3 regions of the Micromonospora soli genome follow, and region 1 is predicted to be linked to each of the others. Evidence: predicted binding sites of a transcription regulator. Region 1 holds the regulator's gene; each other region holds the start of a gene.
What was found. The regulator HrcA, encoded in region 1, represses chaperone genes, less so after heat shock. The targets are predictions, from matches to a motif close to GGTTNGCACNCTCNNNNNGAGNGTGCNAACC.
Positions count from the first base shown of each region.

Region 2: the regulator HrcA is predicted to act here: its motif matches at 2,663-2,693, upstream of groES (co-chaperone GroES).
Region 3: the regulator HrcA is predicted to act here: its motif matches at 4,403-4,433, upstream of groL (chaperonin GroEL).

Region 1 is NZ_CP130427.1:3,763,050-3,769,601, reverse strand. It holds gene Q2K19_RS18095 (SDR family NAD(P)-dependent oxidoreductase) at 1-191, shown strand, start outside; gene Q2K19_RS18090 (ISL3 family transposase) at 351-1,613, opposite strand; gene Q2K19_RS18085 (16S rRNA (uracil(1498)-N(3))-methyltransferase) at 1,877-2,611, opposite strand; gene dnaJ (molecular chaperone DnaJ) at 2,613-3,755, opposite strand; gene hrcA (heat-inducible transcriptional repressor HrcA) at 3,829-4,851, opposite strand; gene Q2K19_RS18070 (DUF4870 domain-containing protein) at 5,046-5,693, shown strand; gene hemW (radical SAM family heme chaperone HemW) at 5,733-6,552, opposite strand, start outside.
Region 2 is NZ_CP130427.1:3,152,499-3,159,050, forward strand. It holds gene mmsA (multiple monosaccharide ABC transporter ATP-binding protein) at 1-291, opposite strand, end outside; gene ybaK (Cys-tRNA(Pro) deacylase) at 696-1,175, opposite strand; gene Q2K19_RS15165 (THUMP-like domain-containing protein) at 1,223-2,452, opposite strand; gene groES (co-chaperone GroES) at 2,828-3,142, shown strand; gene groL (chaperonin GroEL) at 3,213-4,859, shown strand; gene Q2K19_RS15180 (molybdopterin-dependent oxidoreductase) at 4,983-6,552, shown strand, end outside.
Region 3 is NZ_CP130427.1:2,815,283-2,821,834, forward strand. It holds gene Q2K19_RS13470 (hypothetical protein) at 1-172, opposite strand, end outside; gene paaN (phenylacetic acid degradation protein PaaN) at 314-1,987, shown strand; gene Q2K19_RS13480 (GNAT family N-acetyltransferase) at 2,041-2,559, opposite strand; gene Q2K19_RS13485 (cold-shock protein) at 2,782-2,985, shown strand; gene Q2K19_RS13490 (hypothetical protein) at 3,096-4,355, shown strand; gene groL (chaperonin GroEL) at 4,631-6,253, shown strand; gene Q2K19_RS13500 (hypothetical protein) at 6,321-6,552, opposite strand, start outside.

The DNA of each region.
Region 1 (6,552 bases):
TGGCGACCGACATGACCACCAGCCATCTCAGCGGCGAGCGGGGCGACGCGATCCGGGCCCAGTCCCCGTTCAACCGGGTGGCCCGCCCCGAGGAGATCGCCGCCGCCGTCCACTGGCTGGCCAGCCCTGAGGCGGAGTGGGCCTCCGGCACCATCCTCGACCTCAACGGCGCCTCCTACCTGCGCACCTGACCCCGCCGCCGCAGGCCACCCGCAGCGCGCGGCCGCCCGGCTCAGGCCGGCGCCAGCGCCTGTCGGTCGGGCCGGACCCCGCCCTGCCGGAGGAGAGACAAGACTGGCGAGCGATATGCCTGAGAGGCATAAATATGGGTCTTGTGTCGGATGTGTGGGTCAGCGGCCGGGGAGTTGGGGCCGGTGGCCGCCGAGGCTGAGCATGGCCAGGGCGATGAGGGCGTCGGGGGAGTGGAAGCCGAAGGCCATGCGGGTGAGTAGGCGGATCTTGGCGTTGACGGACTCGATCCGGCCGTTGGACATGCCGTGTTCGATGGCGGCGATGATCGCGTCGCGGTGGCGGGTGACGCGTCGTTGCAGGTCGATGAAGATGTCGATGCGGCTGCGGCGGGCCCAGCCGATCCACCTGTCGAGGGCTTCGACCGCGGCGGTCGGGCTGGTCTTGGCCAGGCTGAAAATGCAGCGCAGGCCTTCCTTGAGCGCCCATGCCCGGTGCAGGCGGGGGTGGGTCTTGGCGATCCAGTCGAGCTTGGCCCGTTGACCCTCGGTCAGGTTCTCCGGGTTCTTCCACAACGCCCAGCGGGTGTTCTTCAACATCCGGGCCTCACCGATAGCGACGCCACGACGGCCGGCCCCACGGCCGGTGGCCTCGTTCCACACCTGCCGGCGAACTCGGTCGACGGCGTCGGTGGCCCAAGCGACGACGTGGAACGGGTCGGCGCAGCGGACGGCGTTCGGGCAGCGACGACGGATGACCGTGGTGATCCAATCGGCGCCGTCGGCGGACACGTGGGTGATCGCGGCCGTGCGCTGCGGGCCGAGCAGGTCGAAGAACGCGTTCAGCGTCGCCGCGCTCTTGCCCGGCGCAGCCCACACCAGCCGACCGGTGTCGTGATCCACCACGACGCTCAGATACCGGTGGCCCTTCTTGTAGCTGACCTCGTCAATACCGATACGACGCAACCCGTCATACCGGTCCTGCAGACCACCGGTGTCTGCCCACACCCGCGCCACGATCGACCCCACGGTGCGCCAACTGATCCGCATCAACCGCGACACCGCCGACTTCGTGGTGTGCACCGCCAACCACGCCACCGTCGCGTCGAACGCCCGAGTATGCCCCGCCCCATGACGAGCCCACGGGACCGCCGCGACCACCACCCCATGCACCGGACACGACACCCGAGGCGCGTCCGCCTCGATCACCGCCCGCACCACGCCCAGATCCAACGCCCGCCACCGACGACGAACACCAGCGTCATACCGCGCACACCGCCGCCCGCAATGCGGACACCGCTGCCGAGCAGCCTTACGCACCCGCACCCGAGCCACCAACACCGACTCGGCCGGGTCGAACTCGACGTCCTCCACCACCGCCTGCTCGACCCCAAGCAGCCCAGCCCATACCCTGGCAGAACGCACGCCGTTCTCCCACCCATCCAGTTCTGACCTTCGACAAGCCAGAACCTAGGCAGGACAACGGCGTGCGCCATCAACGACGCACCGCACCACCCACAGATGCGCCACAAGACCCATAAATATGCCTCTCAGGCATGTCGCTCTCAATGAATGTCGCTAGTGACCGCGACACGCCGGGCCGCGCTGCGCTCGCTTCCCCAACGAGCAGGGCCGGCCGCGCTCGGCGCGAAGCCACTGTGCTCAGGGCAGACCGAGGACCTGGCCGGTCACCAGCGGGACAGGCGGGTGGAGAGGGCGCTGAGGGCGGCGACGCCCGCCGTCGAGGTGCGGAGGACCGACGGGCCGAGCCGGACGGTACGGGCGCCCGCCTCGCGGAAGGCGGCCAGCTCGACGGGGGCGATGCCGCCCTCCGGGCCGACCACCAGCACGATCTCGCCGGTCTCCGGCAGCTCGGCGGTGGTCAGCCGGTCGTCGGCCTCCTCGTGCAGCACGAACGCGGCGGCGGCCCCGGCGATCCGGCGCGTGACGGTGGTCGTGGACTCGTCGGGCGTACCGGCCACCACGGGCAGCCACGCCCGGCGGGCCTGCTTGGCCGCCTCGCGGGCGGTGGCCGCCCACTTCTCCCGGGCCCGTACGCCGCGCTCGCCGCGCCACTGCACCACCGAGCGGGACGCCGCCCACGGGACGATCTCGTCCACCCCGACCTCGGTCATCGCCTGCACGGCCAGCTCGCCCCGGTCGCCCTTGGCGATGCCCTGCACCACCACCAGCCGGGGGACGGACGCGTCGACGTACCCCCGGGAGGTGACCGACAGGTCGAGGGTGCCCTTGCCGACCGCGGTCACCACGGCGGCGGCCGTGCCGCCCCGGCCGTCGGCGAGCAGCAGCTCCTCGCCGACGCGCAGCCGCTGCACGGTCGCCGCGTGGTGCCCCTCCGGGCCGTCGAGCGTCAGCGTGTCGCCGGTGGGCAGCGCCTCCACCAGGAACAGCGGCGCCGACACGTCAGGCGTGCCCGTTGAACGCGTCGCGCATCCGGGAGAAGAAGCCGCCCTGCTTGGTCAGCTCGGCGACCTCCTCGCCCCGGGTCTTGGCGAACTCGCGCAGCATCCGCTCCTGGTCGGGGTCGAGCTTGGTAGGGGTACGCACGTCCAGGTGGACGTAGAGGTCGCCTCGGCCCGTGCCGCGCAGGTGCGGGACGCCCCGGGCGCGCAGCCGCAGCGTGCTGCCGGGCTGGGTGCCGGGCTTGACGTCGACCGTCTCCTCGCTGTCCAGCGTCTTGATGGTCAGCCGGGTGCCCAGCGCGGCGGCGGTCATCGGCACGGTGACCCGGCAGTGCAGGTCGTCGCCCTTGCGGGAGTAGACGTCGTGCGGCCGCTCGTGGATCTCCACGTAGAGGTCGCCGGCGGTGCCGCCGCCCGGGCCGACCTCGCCCTGCTGGGCCAGCCGGATCCGCATGCCGTCCTCGACCCCGGCCGGGATCTTGACGGTGAGCGAGCGGCGGGTCCGCACCCGGCCGTCGCCAGCGCAGGTCGGGCAGGGGTGCGGGATGGTGGTGCCGTAGCCCTGGCAGACCGTGCACGGCCGGGCGGAGACCACCTGGCCGAGGAAGGTGCGCTGCACCGACTGCACCTCGCCCCGCCCACCGCACGCCTCACAGGTGGCCAGGTGGGTGCCGGCCGCGGTGCCCGCACCGGAGCAGGTGGTGCAGAGCACCGCGGTGTCGACCGTGATCGGGGCCTCCACGCCGAACGCGGTCTCGTTGAGGTCCAGCTCCAGCCGCAGGATCGCGTCGGCGCCCGGCCGGGTACGCGGCCGCGGCCCGCGCGAGCCGCCGGCCGCGCCGCCGAAGAACGCGTCCATGATGTCCTGGAACCCGACGAACGGGCCCGCCCCGCCCGGACCGCCCGGACCGGCGCCCCCGCCGCCCGGCGCGAGCGGGTCGCCGCCCAGGTCGACGATCTGCCGTTTCCGGTCGTCCGAGAGGACCTCGTACGCGGCGTTGATGTCCTTGAACTTCTCCTGTGCCTCCGGGTCCGGATTCACGTCCGGGTGGAACTGCCGCGCCAGCTTGCGGTAGGCGCGCTTGATCTCGTCGTCGGAGGCGTCCCGGCTCACGCCGAGAATGCCGTAGTAGTCCCTGGCCACTGCGTTCGGTGTCCTCGTGTTTCGTCTCGCGTTGCGCCGCGTCGGCCGCCGCTCGGCCGTCGGCCCTGACTGGTCAGTTCTGGGCCAGCAGTTCGCCCACGTAGCGTGCCACGGCCCGCACCGTGGCGATGGTGCCGGGGTAGTCCATCCGGGTCGGCCCGAGCACGCCGAGCCCGCCCATGATGGTGCTGCCCGGGCCGTACCCGGTGCTGACCACGGAGGCGGCCCGGAGGTTGTCGATCTCGTTCTCGTCGCCGATCAGCACCCGGGTGGTGCTCGGCTCCGCCTCGCCGATCAGCTTGAGCAGCACGACCTCCTCCTCGAGCGCCTCGAGGATCGGGCGCAGCGTGCCCTGGAAGTCGAGCAGGCCGCCCCGGGTCAGGTTGGCCGTGCCGGCCAGCGCGATGCGCTCCTCGTGCCGCTCGACCAGTGTCTCCAGCAGCACGCTGGAGAGGGTGGCCATGGCCGACCGGAGCTGCGGGGAGGACTCGTCGACCAGCGCCTGTACCAGCGGCGGGGTCTCCGACAGCCGGGTACCGACCAGCTTCTCGTTGACCAGCCGGCGCAGGTCGGTCACGTCGTCGGCAGGGATCGGCCCGGGCATCTCCACCAGGCGCTGCTCGACCCGGCCGGTGTCGGCGATCATGACCACCATGAGCCGGGTGGTGGAGATCGGCACCAGCTCCAGGTGGCGCACCTTGGAGCGGGCCAGGCTCGGGTACTGCACCACGGCGACCTGGCGGGTGAGCTGGGCCAGCAGCCGCACCGTGCGGTGCACCACGTCGTCCAGGTCGACCGCGCCGACCAGGAAGCGCTCGATGGCCCGGCGCTCGGCGGGGCTGAGCGGCTTGACCCGGGAGAGCCGGTCCACGAAGAGGCGGTAGCCGCGGTCGGTGGGGACCCGGCCGGCGCTGGTGTGCGGCTGCCGGATGTAGCCCTCCTCCTCCAGCACCGCCATGTCGTTGCGGACGGTCGCCGGGGAGACCCCCAGCTGGTGGCGCTCGACCAGGGCCTTGCTGCCCACCGGCTCCTGGGTGGCGACGTAGTCCTCGACGATCGCGCGCAGCACGGCGAGCTTGCGGTCGTCGAGACCCATCTCCCCCACCTCCTGACGCCGACTGGCACTCGACTGTAGCGAGTGCCAGTCTACGTCGGCATACCCGCCGACGCGATGATCAGCGACGGACCTCCGGTGCGGCCCGGCACACCGCGCGCCAGAGCCGATCAGCCGGACATGCCGGACGATTCCGCTCTGGTGTGCCCTTGCCGGCGGGACCTACCGTGACCGGCATGACCGAACCTCCTCGCCCTCCCGGAGCGGGCGACCCCGGCGCCCAGCCGCCGGAGGCGACCCCGCCGTCGGCCCCCCACGGCTCCTCGTCGGCGGACGAGCCCCCCACCGCACCACTGTCCGGGCCTCCGGGCGCAGGGGGCTATCCCCCGCCCGGTGGCTATCCGCCGCCCTCCGGCGGCCAGCCGCCGTCAGGTGGCTATCCACCCCCCGGTGGCTACCCCCCGCCGGGCGGCTATCCGCCGCCTGGTGCCGGGTACCCGAGCGGTGGTGCGTACGGCCCGCCCGCCGGCTACGCCAACAACGACGACAAGACCTGGGCGCTGGTGGCGCACTTCGGCGGCGCCGCCGGCGTGATTGTCGGCGGTGGCCTGCTCGGCTGGGTCGCCCCGCTCATCGCGCTGATGAGCCGGGGGCAGCAGTCGCCGACCGTCCGGGCCCACGCCGTCGCGGCGCTGAACTTCCAGATCACCTGGGCGGCCGCCAGCGTGCTGGGCTGGGTGCTCACCCTGATCACCTGCGGGATTCTGTTCTTCGTCCCGATGCTTGTCTGGATCGTGCCGCTGATCTTCGGGATCATCGCCGGGGTCAAGGCCAACGAAGGCGTGCTCTACCGCTACCCGCTGAGCTACAGCTTCACCAAGTGACCCGGCCGGTCGGCCGCTCCCCCGGCCGGCCGGCACCGCTCAGGGCAGCAGGTCGCGGACCACCGCGTCGGCCAACAGCCGGCCGCGCAGGGTGAGGACCGCCCGGCCGGCCGCGTAGCCCCCGGCATCCAGCAGGCCGTCGGCCAGGGCACGGCCGGCCGCCGCCCGGCCCGCCTCGTCCAGCACGTCCAGCGGCAGGCCCTCGGCGAGCCGCAGCCGCAGCATCACGTCCTCCATGTGCGCCTCGTCCCGGGTGAGCACCTCCCGGGCCAGGCCGGGGGACTCCCCCGCCGCGAGGCGCTGGGCGTACGTGCTGGGGTGCTTGACGTTCCACCAGCGCACCCCGCCGACGTGGCTGTGCGCCCCCGGGCCGAGGCCCCACCAGTCGGCGCCGGCCCAGTAGAGCAGGTTGTGCCGACACCGGGCCGCCTCGGAGCGGGCCCAGTTGGAGACCTCGTACCAGGAGAAGCCGGCCGCGTCGAGGGCGGACTCCGCGGCCAGGTAGCGGTCCGCCGCCACGTCGTCGCTCGGGTACGGCAGCTCGCCGCGCCGCATCCGCGCGGCCAGCCGGGTGCCGTCCTCCACGATCAGGGCGTACGCGCTGACGTGGTCCACGCCCGCCGCGACCACCTGGTCCAGCGAGGCGGCGAAGTCCGCCGCGCTCTCCCCCGGCGTGCCGTAGATCAGGTCCAGGTTCACGTGCTCGAACCCGGCGTCGCGGGCCTCCAGCGCGGCGGCGGTGGCCCGGCCGGCGCTGTGCTGCCGGTCCAGGATCGCCAGCACCCCCGGGGCGGCGGACTGCATGCCCAGCGAGATCCGGGTGTACCCGGCCGCCCGCAGCGCCTTGAGCGACTCCGGG
Region 2 (6,552 bases), 610 kb from region 1:
AAAGATGTTCTCGGCGATCGACATGTCCGGAATCAGGGCGAGTTCCTGATGGATGATGACGATCCCGGCGTGTTCACTGGCCCGAATGTCGGAAAAGCGAGTTTCGGTCCCCTGATAGAAGATGTCGCCGTCGTACGTGCCGTACGGGTAGACCCCGCTGAGCACCTTCATCAGGGTGGACTTGCCGGCACCGTTCTCGCCGCAGATCGCGTGGATCTCGCCGGCGCGCACCACAAGGTTGACGTCGGAGAGAGCCTTGACCCCGGGGAACTCCTTGGTGATGCCGCGCATCTCCAACAGGATCGGCGTCTCGCTCACTGTTCGGCCCGCCTCACGACTGTCATGGATGCCTCCGCGAGGGACTGGGTTCCACTTGCCTTAGTTGCCAGTGCAACCTATTGCGGGTGGAAGGACTTTCACAAGCTTCGGGCCTGAAAAAAGGGTAACAATCCTGCAATAAAGGGCGCTCACAGGCAAGTCCAATATCGGACTGACACCTGAATGTGAGCGATATCACAATTCCGTTGGATGTCGTTCGGGCCGTCCGGGGTGTACCGCACCGGCCTGCTCGACATCATCGGCAATGGTGGCGCGGAGCGGTAGAGGGCCCTGGTTCCGGAACTTCTCGGCCGTCGCCCCGGCACGGACGCCCGGGGCCGGGTGCAGTGTGCCAGAGGTCTCTTGCCGCCGGCCGTTCAGCGGGCCGCGATGGGGGCGGTGACGGCGTCGGTCAGCGCGACCAGATCCGCCGGGGCGAGTTGCACCTGCAGGCCCCGGCGGCCCGCCGAGACGTAGACGGTCGGGTGGTCCAGCGCCGACGCGTCGACCACGGTGGGCAGCCGCTTGCGCTGGCCGAGCGGACTTATCCCGCCGCGGACGTACCCGGTGGCCCGCTCGGCGACCGTCCGGTCCGCCATGGCCGCCCGCTTGCCACCGCGCGCGGCGGCCAGCGCCTTGAGGTCCAGCTCGCCGGTGACCGGGACGACCGCCACGGTGAGCGCGCCGTCGACCTCGGTGACCAGCGACTTGAACACCTGCTCCGCCGGTACGCCGAGGGCCGCCGCGACCAGCGCGCCGTAGTTCGGCGCCTCGGGGGAGACGTCGTACGGGTGGGTGCGGTGGGCGATCTTCCGCTTGGTCAGCAGTGCCGTCGCCGGAGTGCCCTGTCCCGCCATGCCCGACAAGCTAACCCGGCCGGGGCGCGCGGGCGAGGGAGAAACCGTCAGCCGGGAACCGGCCGGCAGAGCAGGACCGTCGGCGCGCCGGCCACCCGGGTCAGCACCAGGCTGGCCGAGGCGTCCCCGGCCAGCTTCAGGTCCCGCCGCAGCCGCTCCGGCTCCAGCGCCGAGCCGCGCTTGAGGATCTCCACCCGGCCGACCCGGCGCTCGCGGAGCAGGGCGCGCAGCCGCTTCAGCGAGAACGGCAGCACGTCCGTGACCTCCAGGCAGCGGGCGAAGGGCGTGGTCACGCGCTCGTCGGCGTACAGGTACGCGATGCTCGGGTCGGCCAGGTTCCCGCCCAGCGTGGTGGCCAGCTCGGCGACCAGGTGGGCGCGGACCACCGCCGGGTCCGGGTCGTACAAGAAGCGGCGGACCGGCCCGACGGTTGCCTCGATCTCGCCCGAGCCGGTCAGCTGATAAGGCTGATAAGAGGGGACCCCTGCTCTACCGGAGGCGTTAAGAAGGGGCCCTTCCTTCAACACGGTCGCGCGGCGGGGCACCTCGGCCAGCGCGCCGCACCAGAGCGCCGCCTCGACCAGGTCGCCGTCCACGCTGACCCATTCGGCCTCGGCGCCCGCCGGGATCAGCCCGTGGTCCAGGCCGGGGGCCACCTTGACCACCGTGCGCGGCACCCGCTCGGCCAGCCCGGTGACGAAGTCCCAGGGCGGCGAGTAGGCGTTCGGGTCGAAGATCCGCCGTCCGGTGCCCGCCGCCCGCCGGGCCGGGTCGCAGAAGACCGCCTCCACCCGGCTGACGTCGAACGCCGTCGCGTCCCCGCACTCCACGGTGAACCACGCGCCCAGCCCGGCCGCCTCGGCGTTCGCGGCGGCCATCGCGGCGGTCACCGGGTCGGCCTCCACCCCGTACACGCGGATGCCGGCGCGGGCGGCGGCGAGCGCGTCCGCGCCGAGGCCGCAACCCAGGTCGGCGAGGGTGCGCACCCCGGCGGCGTGCAGGCGCGCGGCCCGCCGGTCGGCGACCACCCGGCGGGTGGCCTGCTCCAGCCCGGGGCGGGTGAGGAACATGCCGTCGGCCTCCGGCCCGAACTTGCCCACCGCCCGGCGGCGCAGCTCGGCCTGCGTCAGTGCCGCCGCCGCGAGTCCGGCCGGCACCCCGGCCGAGCGGAGCGCCGCCGCCGCGGCCAGCGGGTCGCCGCCGGCCACCCGGGCGGCCGCGGCGAGCGCGGCCGACCCCTCGGGGGTACGCAGGGCGGCGAGCTGGTCCAGATCCACGCGCCCATTCTCCGGCCCCGGCCGGACCGTCCGGACGGTGGTGTCAGCGCCGGACGGGGGTGGCGGCCACGAAGGCCCGCCAGGTCGCGGTTCGAAGGTGAACACCGGACCGGACGGGTCCTTGCTGTCCGGACGGCTCGGCGCCGGCGACACGAGGGGTGGCGGGTTGGCACTCTCCTTGACGGAGTGCTAGCCGAGGAATAACCTGCGAGTTAGCACTCTCGCCCTGAGGGTGCCAACGCCCGGGCCCGGTGCCCGGGGGTTTAACGCCAGGCGGACCGGCACCCGCGACGACGGCCCCGCCCGGTGGCATGTGGCAGATTGACACTGGTCGGCCCCGGTCGACCGGTAACGAAACCAGTACCCCAGGAGGGTATGCCCGTGACTACCGCGACCAAGGTTGCGATCAAGCCGCTCGAGGACCGCATCGTGGTCCAGGCGAACGAGGCCGAGACCACCACCGCCTCGGGCATCGTGATCCCCGACACCGCCAAGGAGAAGCCGCAGGAGGGCACCGTCCTCGCTGTCGGCCCGGGCCGGATCGACGACAAGGGCAACCGCGTGCCGCTCGACGTCAAGGTCGGCGACACCGTTCTCTACTCGAAGTACGGCGGCACCGAGGTCAAGTACGCCGGCGAGGAGTACCTGGTGCTCTCCGCCCGCGACGTCCTCGCGGTCATCGAGAAGTAAGCAACCGATCAGTGTCGCTGCCCCGGTCCGGCTCGCCGGGCCGGGGCAGCGACGCTTCGAAGGGATATTGATGGCGAAGATCCTGAGCTTCTCGGACGACGCCCGGCACCTGCTGGAGCACGGTGTCAACGCCCTCGCGGACGCGGTCAAGGTCACTCTCGGCCCGCGGGGGCGCAACGTCGTCCTGGACAAGAAGTTTGGTGCGCCCACGATCACCAACGACGGCGTGACGATCGCCAAGGAGATCGAGCTCACCAACCCGTACGAGAACCTCGGCGCGCAGCTGGTCAAGGAGGTGGCGACCAAGACCAACGACGTCGCCGGCGACGGGACCACCACCGCGACCGTGCTGGCCCAGGCCATGGTCCGCGAGGGCCTGCGCAACGTGACCGCCGGGGCCAACCCGACCGGCCTCAAGCGGGGCATCGACGCGGCGGCCGGCAAGGTCTCCGAGGCGCTGCTCGGCAAGGCCGTGGAGGTCGCCGACAAGGAGTCGATCGCGCACGTCGCGACGATCTCCGCGCAGGACGCCACCATCGGCGAGCTGATCGCCGAGGCGATGGAGAAGGTCGGCCGCGACGGTGTCATCACCGTCGAGGAGGGCTCCGCCCTGACCACCGAGCTTGAGGTCACCGAGGGTCTCCAGTTCGACAAGGGCTTCATCTCGCCGAACTTCGTCACCGACGTGGAGGGGCAGGAGGCGGTCCTGGAGGACCCGTACATCCTGATCACCACGCAGAAGATCTCGGCGATCGAGGAGCTGCTGCCGCTGCTGGAGAAGGTCCTCCAGAACAACAAGCCGCTTCTGATCGTGGCCGAGGACGTCGAGGGCCAGGCCCTGTCCACGCTGGTGGTCAACGCGATCCGCAAGACCATCAAGGTCTGTGCGGTGAAGGCCCCCGGCTTCGGCGACCGCCGCAAGGCGATGCTCCAGGACATGGCGATCCTGACCGGCGCCGAGCTGGTCGCCCCGGAGCTGGGCTACAAGCTCGACCAGGTCGGCCTGGAGGTGCTCGGCACCGCCCGCCGCGTGGTGGTCGACAAGGAGAACACCACCGTCGTCGACGGCGGCGGCCAGTCCGCCGAGGTCGCCGACCGGGTCGCCCAGATCCGCAAGGAGATCGAGGCCTCGGACTCCGAGTGGGACCGGGAGAAGCTGGCCGAGCGGCTGGCGAAGCTCTCCGGCGGCATCGCGGTGATCAAGGTCGGCGCGGCCACCGAGGTCGAGATGAAGGAGCGCAAGCACCGCATCGAGGACGCCATCGCGGCGACCAAGGCGGCGGTCGAGGAGGGCACGGTCCCGGGTGGCGGTGCCGCCCTGGCCCAGATCCTCCCGGTGCTCGACGGCGACCTGGGCCTCACCGGCGACGAGAAGGTCGGCGTCTCGATCGTGCGCAAGGCGCTGGTCGAGCCGCTGCGCTGGATCGCCCAGAACGCCGGCCACGACGGCTACGTGGTGGTGCAGAAGGTCGTCGGCCAGGACTGGGGCAACGGCCTCAACGCGGCCAACGGCGAGTACGTCGACCTGGTCAAGTCCGGCATCATCGACCCGGTGAAGGTGACCCGTAACGCGGTCGCCAACGCCGCGTCGATCGCCGGCCTGCTGCTCACCACCGAGAGCCTGGTGGTGGAGAAGCCGGAGAAGGCCGAGCCGGCCGCCGCCGGCGGCCACGGCCACGGCCACGGCCACGGTCACCAGCACGGCCCGGGCTTCTGATCCCACGCCTACGGCCTGAGTCAGGGCGCACCGCCTTCCCGGCGGTGCGCCCTGATCCGTATCTGGTTACGGAACGCTGACGTGGTTGGCGGCCGCCCGGTCGGCTCGACAACACTGGTCGGCGTGAGCAGCATCTCCCGCGGCCACGCCGCGCTGGCCGGGGTCACCGCCGCGGCCGTGGCCATCGGCGCCGCCGAACCGGTGGCCGTCCTCACCGGACCCCGATCCGCGCCGCTGATCGCGGTCGGCGGGCTGGTGGTCGACCTGGTGCCCGAGTCGCTGAAGCATCTCGCCATCTCGCTCTTCGGCACCCACGACAAGATCGCCCTGCTGATCGGGACCGGGGTGCTGCTGGCCGCGTTCGCCGCGCTGCTCGGCGTGCTGGCCGCCCGGCGGCTCCGGATCGGCCTGGCCGGCATCGCCGCGTTCGCCGCCCTCGGGGTGGTCGCCGCGCTGACCCGGCCCGGCGCGGGCCCCGCCGCGGCACTCCCCGCGCTGGTCGGGGCGGCACTGGGCGGGCTGACGCTGTGGCTGCTGCTGGCCGGTCCGCTGGCCCCCGACCTCTGGTCCTGGTCCCCGCCCACCCCCGCGGGATCCGGCGCGCCGGCCGGTCCCGCCGGGCCGACCGCCCCGGCCGCGCCCGCCGAACCCACGTCGGCCGGTCCGGTGGGCGGGCCCGAGGTCCGGCCGGGGGAGCCGGCACCCATCGGTGCCCGGGCGGCGGGTCGGCCCGGGGAGCGCGGGGACGAGGCCGACCAGGAGGGGCGGCGGCGGTTCCTGACCGGGGCGGGGGCGCTGCTGGGCGCGGCGGCGGTGGCCGGGCTCGGCGGGCACTGGCTCGCCGGGCGGCGCGGCGTCTCGGCGGCCCGCCAGTCGGTAACCCTGCCCACCCCGTCGGCCGCCGCGCCGGCGGCGCCGGCCGGCGCCGACCTGTCGCTGGCCCAGCTCGCCCCGTACGTGACCCCGAACAGCGGCTTCTACCGGATCGACACCGCGCTGGTGGTGCCGCAGGTGGACCCGGCGACCTGGCGGCTGCGCATCCACGGCCGGGTCCGCAACCCGATCGAGTTGAGCTTCGCCGACCTGCTGGCCCGGCCCATGGTCGAGCGGTACGTGACGCTGGCCTGCGTCTCCAACGAGGTGGGCGGGGACCTGATCGGCAACGCCCGCTGGCTGGGCGTACCGATCAAGGAACTGCTGGACGAGGCCGACCCGGAGGACGGCGCGGACCAGGTGGTCGGGCGCTCGGTCGACGGCTGGACCTGCGGCACCCCGACGGCGGTGCTCCGCGACGGGCGGGACGCGCTGCTCGCGGTGGGGATGAACGGCGAGCCGCTGCCGGTGGCGCACGGCTTCCCGGTGCGGATGGTGGTCCCCGGGCTCTACGGGTACGTCTCGGCGTGCAAGTGGGTGACCGAGCTGGAGCTGACCAGCTTCGCCGACTTCGACGCGTACTGGGTGCCGCGGGGGTGGGCGGCCCAGGGGCCGATCAAGACGGAGTCCCGGATCGACACCCCGGGCCCGCGCAACCGGCTCACCGCCGGCGCGGTCATGGTGGCCGGGGTGGCCTGGGCCCAGCACCGCGGCATCCGCCGGGTCGAGGTACGCGTCGACGGCGGCCTGTGGCGGGAGGCGACGCTCGCCCCGACGGTCTCGGTGGACACCTGGGTGCAGTGGTCGTGGCGCTGGGACG
Region 3 (6,552 bases), 950 kb from region 1:
GGTACGCCTCCAGCGTGGTGTCGGCGACGCCGTGCGGATTCCCGAAACCCGGGGGTACCCGGTAGAAACCGGCTTCCCGATCCCCGGCCACCCGGCTCACGATCGGCCGGTTCAGCATCGCCTCCGGGCCGCGGTCGGCGACCCCGTGCACCCGGATTTCGGTGATTCCCACCCGTGGCCGTCCCCTCCTGGTCGCCAGCCGCGCGGTTACCCCGAGCCGGTCCGGTCATGCCGCGCCCGAGCGGCAGGCGGCGACCCTGACTTGTGACACGCCCCTACTGATCTGGTGGCTTCCTGTTGCATGATGACGGGCATGACGGAGACCCCGCACCCCCTGTACGACAGGCACGCCGACACCCTCAACCGGGCGCTGACCGCGATCATGGAGCGCGGGTACTGGTCCGCCTATCCCGAGTCGCCCAGCCCCCGGGTCTACGGCGAGACCGCCGCCGCCGACGGCAAGGCCGCCTTCGAGGCGTACCTGAACGCCGACTTCCCCCTCGACCAGCCGGGTGACGGCGGCAGCGTCGCCACCGAGGTCAGCCCGTTCGGCATGGAGCTGAACGTGCGCTACCCGCACGCCGCCCCCGACCAGCTGGTGGCCGCCGCCAAAACCGCGCTGCCCGCCTGGCGCGACGCCGGCCCGCAGGCCCGGGTGGGGGTCTGCCTGGAGATCCTCGACCGGCTGCACAGGAACGTCTTCGAGCTGGCCAACGCGGTGCAGTTCACCACCGGCCAGGCGTTCGTGATGGCGTTCCAGGCCGGCGGCGCGCACGCGCTGGACCGGGCGCTGGAGGCGATCGCGTACGCGTACGCCGAGATGACCCGCCACCCGGGGACCGCCGGCTGGGAGAAGGCCGCCGGCAAGGGCGACCCGCTGCGGATGAGCAAGACGTTCCACGTGGTGCCGCGCGGCCTGGCGCTGGTGATCGGCTGCAACACCTTCCCGACCTGGAACTCCTACCCGGGGCTCTACGCCTCGCTGGCCACCGGCAACCCGGTGATCGTCAAGCCGCACCCGCGCGCGGTGCTGCCGCTCGCGATCACCGTGAAGTACGCCCGCCAGGTGCTCGCCGAGGCCGGTTTCGACCCGAACCTGGTGCAGCTCGCGCCCGAGGCGGCGGACGAGAAGCTCGCCTCCACCCTGGCCCTGCACCCGGCCGTCAGGATCGTCGACTTCACCGGCTCCACCGAGTACGGCGACTGGCTGGAGGCCAACGCCCGGCAGGCCGCCGTCTACACCGAGAAGGCCGGCCTGAACACGGTGGTGATCGACTCCACCGACGACTTCGCCGGGCTCTGCCGCAACCTGGGCTTCACGCTCACCCTGTACAGCGGGCAGATGTGCACCACCTCGCAGAACCTGCTGATCCCCCGGGGCGGCATCGAGACCGACCAGGGGCACAAGAGCTTCGACGAGGTGGCCGCCGGGATCGCCGCGGCGGTCGGCAAGCTCACCGCCGACCCGGCCCGGGGCGTCGAGCTGACCGGCGCGATCGTCAACGACGGCGTGCTGGAGCGGCTCGAGGAGGTCGCCAAGGTCGGCGAGCCGGTGCTGGAGTCGCGGGCCGTCGAGCACCCGTCCTTCCCCGGCGCGGTCGTGCGTACGCCGACCATCGTCAAGCTGGACGCCACCGACACCGGGGTCTACTCGCGGGAGTGGTTCGGGCCGATCTCGTTCGCCATCGCGACCAACTCGACCGCGCACAGCCTGGAGATCCTCCGCGCGACGGTGGGGGAGAAGGGCGCGCTCACCGCGGGGGTCTACGCCACCGACGAGGCGGTGCTGGACGCCGCCGAGGCGGCGGCGATCGACGCCGGCGTGCACCTGTCCTGCAACCTCACCGGCGGGGTCTTCGTCAACCAGTCGGCTGCCTTCTCGGACTTCCACGGCTCGGGCGCCAACCCGGCGGCGAACTCCGCGCTCACCGACGGTGCGTACGTGGCCAACCGGTTCCGCATCGTGCAGAGCCGCCGCCACGTCTGATGGGCAAGGAGGGGCCCCTGCTTACCGTTTCCGGTAGAGCAGGGGCCCCCTTCTCACGCCGCCCGGCGCATCTGGAGTTCCCGGAGGGCGGGGATCTTGGGGTGCGGCACGCGCACCCCGGTGTCGACGAAGCCCAGCTTCTGGTACGCCCGGTAGGCGCGGTCGTTGCCGACCACCACCTCCATCATCAGCTCCGGCCGGCCGCAGGCGAGGGACCAGGCGGCCACCTCGTCCACCAGCGCGCCGAGCAGCCCGCCGCCCCGCCAGGCCGGCGTGAGGTACACGGCGTAGATCAGGGTCAGGCCGGGCTCCTCCGGGGCGACCGTGCCGCCGGCGTGGCCGACCAGGCGACCGCCCGGATCGGCGACGAACTGGGCGGTGGCGTCGCCTCGGGAGACCGCGGCGACCCGGGCCGCGTAGTCGGCGTGCGGGCGGGCGGCGGCCTCGGCCACCGTCTCCAGGAACGCCAGCGGCGAGTCGGCGAGCATCTCCAATCGGAGCGCCCGCATCCGGGCGGCGTCCTCCGGCCGGACCCGGCGGACGGTCGTGGTCGTGGTCGGCGCGCTGGTCATGTCGCCATGCATACCGGAGTGCGGAGGACCCGTGTCGGGCCGGGTCGGATGTCGGCCGGAATATGCCCGATTTGTGGTCGTGCGCCGTCGTCACGCCTCGTGTAGCGTGCGATTTCGGTCACCGATTCAGCGGCCGTCACCGATGGCCGAACCGGTGGTCCGCCGGTGCCGGTCCGCCGGTCTCCGGGTTGTGGAACGCCGCGCAGAGTGAGGAAGTGCACCGTGGCACAGGGCACCGTCAAGTGGTTCAACGCCGAAAAGGGCTACGGCTTCATCGCCGTCGACGGCGGGCAGGACGTCTTCGTCCACTTCTCCGCGATCGAGATGGACGGCTACAAGGCGCTGGACGACGGCCAGCGCGTCGAGTTCGAGATCGCCCAGGGTCAGAAGGGTCCGCAGGCGGAGCGGGTCCGCGTCATCGCCTGACCCCGTCGCCGCCCGTTCGGCGGCAGTTCACCCCGGCCGGGGGGCTGCGCTGCGGGCGCGCAGCAGGGAAGATCGTGAGCCGTTCCAGCCATCGCTGCTGAGGAGGGTTCATGTCCGACCTGCCCCCGTCGGGTTCCACCGAGCCGGTGCCCCCGGCGTCGTCCGGTGCCCCGGCCGACCCGGCCTCGTCCACGCCGCCGGCGCCGACGGCGGGGGATGCGGATCGTCCCCTCGGGTCCGGAGCGCCAACCCCGACGGATCCGACGCTGCCGGGGCAGCCCGCCGCAACGGGTCAGCCCTGGTACCCGGTTGTGCCGGGTCAGCCGGCCGCCGCTCCGGTGCCCGGCGCGGGATACCCGGTCGATCCGGCGGGCCAGCCGCACGGCTGGGCCTGGCCGACGCCGGCCGCCCAGCCGGTGGATTCGCCCTACACCTGGGCCTGGCCGACGCCGGACGGTCCCGGGCCGGGTGGGACCTACCCCGGCCAGCCACCGATGCCCGGCCAGCCCTATGGCTGGTACCCGGGGGTCGACCCCGGTGACCCGCTGGTCACCCCGCCGCACGCCGGGATCGGCGGCTGGTTCGCCCGGTGCTCCGGGGCGCTACGGCGCGGTTGGCGGCAGCTGCTGCCCATCGTCCTGATCAGCCAGGCGGTGCCGGCCGCGGTGATCGCGGTCCTCTCCCTGGCCCTGGCCCCGACCGGCCAGCCCGTCGCCGGGCCGGACGGCGCCCCGGTCCTGCCGGACGGCTACTTCACCGACTTCTTCGCCTTCTACGGTGCGGTGATCCTGGCCGCGCTGATCTTCGGCCCGCTGCAGAGCGCCGGGTGGGCTGCCGGCACCTGGGTGATCACCCGCCAGGCGGTCGGCGAGCCGGCCGTGGTCGGCGTCGCCTTCCGGTACGGCTGGCGGCGCGCGCTCGGTCTCTGGGGCTGGACGATCGTCTCCTCGTTGCTGATCGGCGTCGGCGTCTGTGCCTGCGTGCTGCCCGGGATCTACGTGGCCTTCGCGGTCGCCCTGTTCGGCCCGGTCTACCTCTTCGAACGGCAGGAGCCGATCGGCCGCGCGTTCCGCCTCTTCCACCAGCGGTTCGGGATGGTGCTGGGGCGGGTGGCGCTGGTGGTGGCCGTGCTGGTCGTCGCCACCATGCTCAACGGGGTGGTGGAGACGGTCAACCGGCTGATCTTCGGCGAGCACCCGCTGGACGCGGCGGGCACCGGCGGGGCCGCCGTGCTGCTGGCGCTGGCGGGCACCCTGCTGATCACCCCGGCGTATCTGGCGCAGCTGATCGGCCTGGTCGTCACGTACGCCGAGCAGCGGGCCCACGAAGGCCCGGTGAACGCCGCCCGGCTGGCCGCGGAACTCGGCTGAGCGCGGCCATCGTGCTTGCACTCGGCTAGGGAGAGTGCTAAACAAGTCATTGGCACTCGCATACGGTGAGTGCCAATGGTCGGGGCGGTAGGGCCACGGCCACCCCGGTGTCTCGATGGCGCCGGGGCGGCACGGGGCCGGTCGTCGCGGGCTGTCCGGCCCGACCGAGGAGACGTCGTCGTCGCCAGGTGGCGACGTCCCCAAGGTGCGTACACCAGGCGGCCCATCCGGGGGATCTCCGGATGGCCCGTGAGTGTCCAGGAGGACAACGCCGTATGGCCAAGATGATCGCGTTCGACGAAGAGGCGCGCCGCGGCCTCGAGCGGGGCATGAACCAGCTCGCCGACGCCGTGAAGGTGACCCTCGGCCCCAAGGGCCGCAACGTCGTGCTCGAGAAGAAGTGGGGTGCCCCCACCATCACCAACGATGGTGTGAGCATCGCCAAGGAAATCGAGCTCGAGGACCCGTACGAGAAGATCGGCGCCGAGCTGGTCAAGGAGGTCGCGAAGAAGACCGACGACGTGGCCGGTGACGGCACGACGACGGCGACCGTCCTGGCCCAGGCCCTGGTTCGCGAGGGCCTGCGCAACGTGGCCGCCGGTGCCAACCCGATGGCCCTGAAGCGGGGCATCGAGGCCGCCGTGGCCAGCGTCTCGGAGGAGCTGCTCAAGCTCGCCAAGGACGTGGAGACCAAGGAGCAGATCGCCTCCACCGCCTCCATCTCGGCTGGTGACACCAGCGTCGGCGAGATCATCGCCGAGGCGATGGACAAGGTCGGCAAGGAAGGCGTCATCACCGTCGAGGAGAGCAACACCTTCGGCCTGGAGCTGGAGCTCACCGAGGGTATGCGCTTCGACAAGGGCTACATCTCTGCTTACTTCATGACCGACCCGGAGCGTATGGAGGCCGTCTTCGACGACCCGTACCTCCTGATCGTCAACAGCAAGATCTCGTCGGTGAAGGACCTGCTCCCGATCCTGGAGAAGGTCATGCAGTCGGGCAAGCCGCTGCTGATCATCGCCGAGGACATCGAGGGCGAGGCCCTGGCCACCCTGGTGGTCAACAAGGTCCGCGGCACCTTCAAGTCGGTCGCCGTCAAGGCGCCGGGCTTCGGTGACCGCCGCAAGGCCATGCTCGCCGACATTGCCATCCTCACCGGTGGCCAGGTCATCAGCGAGGAGGTCGGCCTCAAGCTCGACGCCGTGGGCCTCGACATGCTGGGCCGCGCCCGCAAGGTCGTGGTGACCAAGGACGAGACCACCATCGTCGACGGTGCCGGCGACGCCGAGCAGATCCAGGGCCGGGTCAACCAGATCCGGGCCGAGATCGAGAAGAGTGACTCCGACTACGACCGGGAGAAGCTGCAGGAGCGGCTGGCCAAGCTGGCCGGCGGCGTTGCGGTGATCAAGGTCGGCGCGGCCACCGAGGTCGAGCTGAAGGAGCGCAAGCACCGCATCGAGGACGCCGTCCGCAACGCGAAGGCCGCCGTCGAGGAGGGCATCGTCCCGGGTGGTGGCGTCGCGCTGGTGCAGGCCGGCAAGACCGCCTTCGACAAGCTGGACCTGACCGGCGACGAGGCGACCGGCACCCAGATCGTCAAGATCGCGCTGGACGCCCCGCTGCGGCAGATCGCCGTCAACGCCGGCCTCGAGGGTGGCGTCGTCGTCGAGCACGTCCGCAACCTCGAGCCGGGTCACGGCCTCAACGCCGCGACCGGCGAGTACGTCGACCTGCTCGCGTCGGGCATCATCGACCCGGCCAAGGTGACCCGTTCCGCGCTGCAGAACGCGTCGTCGATCGCCGCGCTGTTCCTCACCACCGAGGCGGTCGTGGCGGACAAGCCGGAGAAGACCCCGGCCGCCCCGGCTGGCCCGGGTGGCGGGGAGATGGACTTCTGAGTCCAGCTCCACCAGTACGCCGAAAGGGGGCGGGCCGCGTCAGCGGTCCGCCCCCTTTCCCGTGCGCTCAGGTCGGCAGCCGCCGCTGGTTGCGTCGTTTGTGCGTCCGGTCGTACGGCGGCGGGATCCGGAGCGGCTCGTCCACCAGTTGCAGCGGTTCCTCGGTGGCTGGATCGTCGCCGCCGGCCATCTCCGCCAGCTGCTCGGCGTCGCCGTAGTCGAGCCGGTCGAATGGCAGTTGCCCGGGGAGTTCGCCGACCGGAGGCAAGCTCACCGGTGCCTCGTCGGTCCGTTCGTCA